DNA from 2 places in the Paenibacillus sp. RC21 genome. Region 1 is predicted to be linked to the other one. Evidence: riboswitches for the same ligand, from Rfam matches in the RefSeq annotation. Region 1 holds a riboswitch; the other holds the start of a gene.

What was found. Region 1 has a riboswitch for cyclic di-GMP ahead of ABIA61_RS11510 (glycosyl hydrolase). Riboswitches for the same ligand answer to the same signal wherever they lie in the genome.
Region 2: linked by a shared signal. The riboswitch ahead of ABIA61_RS19170 (transglutaminase family protein) and the one ahead of ABIA61_RS11510 (glycosyl hydrolase) in region 1 are both predicted to bind cyclic di-GMP.

Annotation. Positions count from the first base shown of each region.
Region 1 is NZ_JBIYCS010000003.1:387,917-391,073, reverse strand. Features, by position in the region: gene ABIA61_RS11510 (glycosyl hydrolase) at 1-1,240, opposite strand, end outside; cyclic di-GMP riboswitch class I at 1,221-1,301, opposite strand; gene ABIA61_RS11505 (sugar phosphate nucleotidyltransferase) at 1,468-2,844, opposite strand; gene ABIA61_RS11500 (hypothetical protein) at 3,133-3,157, opposite strand, start outside.
Region 2 is NZ_JBIYCS010000006.1:43,027-46,183, reverse strand. Features, by position in the region: gene ABIA61_RS19175 (AraC family transcriptional regulator) at 1-802, shown strand, start outside; cyclic di-GMP riboswitch class I at 902-982, shown strand; cyclic di-GMP riboswitch class I at 1,025-1,106, shown strand; gene ABIA61_RS19170 (transglutaminase family protein) at 1,159-1,926, shown strand; gene ABIA61_RS19165 (collagen binding domain-containing protein) at 2,140-3,157, shown strand, end outside.

The DNA.
Region 1 (3,157 bases):
GATCCATGCTGTTAAAATATTCACCCCGCAGCCCGTTCACGTAGACCATATCCGGAACGGAAGGCGGGGCTGGTTTACTTACCACTGGCGGAGCCGGAGTTGGATCGTTTGGCCCCGTGTCCGGTACGGTCGGTAGCTCCGTCTCAGGTTCTTTCATCGCAGCTAACCCTTTTTTCACATCATCCCGCGTCAAGCTTGTCGAATCATTCATATAATCCTGAATCTGATCCGTCGTGTTATTTTCGGTCAGCATCTTGCCCCAGGTCATGGAATACACCCATTTTGGCTGAGCCTGCATCACCTCGGGACTGGGCACCTCACCGTGTTCCCCAATGGCAATCGGCTTATTCCGTGCCAGTCCGAGCAGTCCTTCGTAATGGCTTTGCTTAAAATCATGGTTGTAAATGTCTACAGCCAAAATATCCACTTTGTCATCCCCCGGATATTTCGGGGTATATGGAACAGTGTACGAATTAGGCGCGTTCGGACTCCATACCCACAGCAGATTGTTCAGTTGATGCGTGTTTACAAAACGGTCATACATGATATTCCAGAGCTGATTGAAATTGTTTTTGTTTCCCCACCAGAACCAGTCGCCGTTCATTTCGTGGTAAGGTCTCCATAATACTGGAACGCCTGCATCACGAAGCTGCTTTAACGATACAGCGACCTTATCCAGATCGGCAATGAGAAGATTATACTGCGTAGTACCCGGCGTCACGTATTTATTGAACTCCGCCTGGCTTACTTTCGCCTGCACATTGGCCCAAGTCAGTGGTTTACCCGGCAGCGGTTCATGATAAGTCATCGTAACCATTCCGCCAGCTCTACTCCAACGTATGGCGCTATCGATGACATTTTTACGTTGCGCTGCCTCCGTAGCGGCGGACTGGCCGGAGATGGCTCCCATCTCGTAGCCATGTACACCAGCATACGCCTTACTGATTTTCTGGACCTTGTTGCTTAATTCATCCGGACTTTCCAAATAATCATGTTGACCTGTGACCATCTTTTTTCCCGAGATGCTGATCAAATAGTTGTATAGTTCACGGGCCTCAGCAGAAGCGTCCGAATTAACAGGCTGTAATGTGGCAGCATTCGCCACGGACAGAGATTCACCAAAACCGGCGGGCAACAAGGAAAAAAGCATAACAACGGGGAGTACACTGCGTATCAATCGATACACAGGGGTAAAATAGGGGCTCACTCTCGCTCTTCCTTTCGGTAGCCAGGCTGCCATCCTCACGGAAGGCCCTTTAGCTTTGCGTACCTGCCTTTCAACAGGGCTGCGTTTATCGTGGAAGGAGTTTGGATTCCTTCTTACCCTAAGTATCGACTTTTTTTTACCAAAATTTAATAGGTCATGTTCATGAATTTACAGATTTTCGCGTATTTTCGACAGTTCGGGCTAAAAAACTTCATAAATGAGTCCTTTTTTATCTTCCAGGATGGTTGCAAGATGCTCATTTATGAAATAAACTGGTGACGGGAAATTTCATCCCAGTCCATGCAAAAACGGACAATATCCTCTTCGATCAACTCAGAACCTGTCTGTACCTCGATCAATTCCACATCGGTCACGGCTAAAATGCTATGCTTCGTCCCTTCTGGAATGCGAACCACATCACCAGCCTTCACCTTATGCAGCTTTTCATTCAAAATAATTTCCGCTTCACCGCTAATAATGGTCCAAATTTCACTCCGTTTGAAATGAAGTTGGTAGCTGATATTTTTGCCTTGCAGCACACGGATTCGCTTGGTCAATACCTCGTTGCCCTCGTCATACTTCACATAATCCACTACCCGATAATGACCCCAACGGCGCTCTTCGTACATTGGACGCTGATTATGAGCCTTGAGCACTTCCTTGATGCGCGGACTTTCCGCCTTATTGGTCACAAGGATGCCATCCGGGCTGGCAGCTACGATCAGATCATTCGTTCCGATGATCGCCACGGGGATATCCAGTTCGTTGATAAGGCTCGTATTGACGCAATCCTCCGTTACTACGCCTCTGCCCACTTGCTGATGGGACATTTCTTCCGTTAAGGTGTTCCAGGTACCTAAATCCTTCCAGAATCCATCATATGGAAGAACAACGATATCCTTCTCCTTCTCGACTACCTCATAGTCAAAGCTGATTTTTTCCAGAGAAGAATATTGCTTTTGCATTTCTTCATAGTTCAACGGCAATCCTTTGGATGCCAAGATATCGAGCAAGTAACCCAATTTGAATGCAAAAACCCCGCAGTTCCATAGAGCATTGCGTTCCATCAGACGCTCCGCCTGCTCCCGGTCGGGTTTCTCTTGAAAATGGCTCACTTTGCGGTAGCCTGTGCTACCTTGTGTGGCATCATTTTTAGGTATAATGTAACCATATTTCTCAGAAGGATAGGAAGGGACAACCCCGATTAACGCAAGCTTGCCTTCACTCTCCTGAAGAGTATGTTCCAACTGGGCAACTGTAGCAAAGAAAGCATCCTCTACATAGGGATCTACCGGCAATATAGCAACGATTTCATCGGGCGAAACACCCACGATGGAATATAGATAAGTGGCTGTTAACGCAATCGCGGGAAAAGTATCTCTTCGTTCCGGCTCAACAATGATGCGCGTATCCTGCCCAACCTGACTCTGAATCATTTCAACCTGCGCTCTCCCTGTTGCAATAAACGAGGATTCGGACAAGCCGTTATCCCCCAGTTGTCTCCACACCCGCTGCACCATAGATTCCGAATTACCCTCCGGACTCTCCAGCACCTTCAAAAATTGTTTGGAACGGGAATCGTTGGACAAAGGCCATAATCTCTTACCGGAACCACCAGACAAAAGTACGAGCTTCATAACTCTCCACTTCCTCTCTAATTTGGGTAGGTGATCGGATGGGCAAGGTCGAGTAGCCCGCTACGGGATGGATTTGATCTTACGATCGCTGTTGCCGTGGGATTCTTTGGATTGTGTAAGACATTTAGATGTAAGAATCCCACTAAGCTAATGCTTCCGATGCGAGCTTTCCTTTGGAAAGCTTTCAGGCGAACGCTCCGCTTCTCCAGCTTCAAATCCATCCCTGCGCTACTCAAATATGCATCATGCCAATCATACCGTTTATTGCAAAAAGCACGACCGGACGATTCATGTCCGGTCAGCCTGTAAAGAC
Region 2 (3,157 bases), on a different contig from region 1:
CAAGCGATCCCTTTTTTATATACAGGAAATAGGCTATTTCAAAAAAACATCTGTTTATGCCATGGAACGGAAGGAACTCACCTCGTTTCTGCTCGTTTTTACGTTATCAGGACAAGGGGAATTACTGTACCGGGAGAAAAAATACATATTGAAGCCTCATGATATGTTTTTCGTTAATTGTGAGGAATTCGTACAGTACAGCACCGCTGGTCATGAAGCATGGGAGTTTATCAGTGTAAATGTGTACGGCAATCTGATCGACAATTTCTACGAACAATTTGCCAAGCACAACAAGCCTGTAATATCACTCAACGATCCATGCACCATATTGGACAAGCTGCATTCCCTGTTATGCGTACAATCTGACAGAACTCTTTCTGCTGAGCTGCTTACATCCAGACTCATTGGTGAGTTGCTGACGTATATTTTGCAGCACCCCTATGATCATCCGTATGTAAACCAGGATACGATCACCGAGATACGCAAGGTTCAGCAATATTTGGATCGATCCTACAGTGAACGAATTACGCTGGATTCGCTGGCAGACATGTTTGAGTTAAACAAATTCAATCTCGCTAAAAACTTCAAGAAACAGATCGGATTTTCTCCTATCGATTATCTCATTAATGTCCGCATCACAGCGGCTCAAGGCTGGCTTAAAACCAGTGACGAATCCATTGTGGATATCGCACGGTTTGTAGGTATTCCCAACACCAGCCATTTTATCAACCTGTTCAAGGAACATGTCGGAGAAACCCCACATTCCTTCCGCAAAAAATGGGGGAATCGAACCAAACTATAAACTCATCTATCAGATGACTTTGTCGAAAAACAGAGAAAATCTAAGATTGTGCTTGCCTAATCAGAAGCCCAACTGATAGAATGATAGATATAGACTGTTCAGGATAAATGGCAAACCTGTCGAAAGGCAGGGACGCAAAGCTACAGGGCCTTCTTTTTAAGATGGCAGCCAGCTACCGGTTGGAGAGGCTTTTTGTCGTGTCTTTTTTTCCTGAAAAACTTTATACGATAATAGCAAACCTGTCGAAAGGCAGGGACGCAAAGCTATAGGGCCTTCTTTTTAAGATGGTAGCCTGGCCGCCGAAAGGAAGTTTTTCTATGAGGAAAATGTCATTTTTTTTAATAATTTTAGTTTTTTTGTTATCCATCCCCCTACATACGACAGCGTTTGCTGCCGAAAGTCAGGCATGGCTGAATCAAAACAACGTAAACCACGGTATTGTTAGTATACGTTATCCTGTCAAGTCCAATGTCAAAACCAAGATCGTAATTACCAAGGATGCGGAGAAATACTCTTATTATCTGAATTCGAGCAAATCTGAGGAAGCATTCGCTCTTCAAATGGGCAATGGCAATTATAACATTCGTTTATTGGAACAGCTAACTGGCAATCAGTATAAAGTGATAGGTGAAGAAACGGTCCAGTTAAATTTGAATGACAGTAAAACCATATACCTCAATTCTATTCAAAATATTGACTGGAGCGATACGAATCAGGCGATTCGGAAAGCCAAGGAATTAACCAAGGGTGCAACGACAGATGATGAAAAGGTGAAACGTATTTACGAGTATGTCATTAGTCATATTAAATACGATTCCAACCAGCCTTTCAACCTATCAACAGACTACCTTCCACAAATTGATCGTACAATAGTTTCGCAAAAAGACATTTGCTATGGATACGCTTCACTGTTCGCCGCCATGCTTCGAAGTGTGGATGTTCCAACGAAGCTGGTTATGGGTGAATCCTCCTATGTGAAAACTTACCACGCCTGGAATGAAGTCAATATCAACAATCAATGGGTTATCATTGACACTACAGTAGATGCCGCTCTAAAAAGCGGAAAACAGAAGTTTGCAATGGCCAAAGAACCCTCCAAATATACAAAAACAAAACAATATTAATTTTTTTTGTAGAAAGCCCTGATCACTGCGATCAGGGCTTTTTTCTATTCTTGTTGAGAAATTGTTGAGATAAGGAAGGTATTGTATATCTAGTCAGTCATTTAAAAACTAAGATGTTGAATATACTATTTCCGGGACAAGAAAGAGGGGGGAACCAAATCCGCCCGGGTACTTTCCATAATATTATGATGAATAGGAGACTTACTTAAGAGTATGAGAACAAAAATAAATGTAACGATCATTGTGCTATTGCTTATTTTCCAAAGCTTTTTTAGTGCAGCGCTGGCTTACGCAGACACTTCGACCGCGGCTGTACCAGAAAGCGCTGTAAGCGATACTGCGAATACAGTTATGGAAGATGTATACGGTATTCCGAACCCTGAACCATTAGAGGCACCTCCCAGCATAGCTCCCATGATTCAGGCAGCAGCCAGCTCAGTTCAAGCAGACAATATTTTAACCAAGCTGATCTTGACGGATGAAACCGGCCGTATCATTGATGCTGTGGATAATCCTGGCGTACGTGTGGACATTGGCGCAGCAGTCCAGCTGAGCTATGAATGGGAGATTCCGGACAATCAGTATAAAGAAGGCGATACCTTCACCTTTAACTTACCGGAACAATTTGAAATTTACACAGATATCTCGTCTCCGTTGATTTCAACAGATGGAGAGGTTGGTACTTTTACGGTAGATCGCCAAGGGAAAGTCATTATGACCTTTAACGATTACGTAGAGAATCATTCCAACGTAAGCGGAAAACTGCAAGTAAAAACCGAGTTCAGTAAGGAAGTTGCAAAAGGCAGCACAGAAGTCATTATTGCGACTCCAATTAAGATCGGGGTTCAAACATCCATCGTCAACATCAAACCCGTGTCCGGTCCCCCAATAAGTAAACAAGGAAAAGCTAACGGCAAAAACAAGATTGACTGGACCATTAATGTGAATACACAATTGGACACCGTAAAGAATGCGATCGTAACAGACCCGACTCCTCAAGGGCTGGAGCTGTTGCGAGACTCCTTCCAACTGTATAATCTGCAAGTCAATATTGACGGCTCGACGGTAGTTAAGGACCCAATCAGTGGGGACAAGTATACGCTCGAACCAGATCAAGCCGGTACGGGCTTTGTTATTCGTTTTAAAGACGAGAGCATTAGCCAAGCCTATCAGATTCAGTATTCCACAGATATTACAAGTGACGAAACCCGTTTCTCCAACACAGCTACTT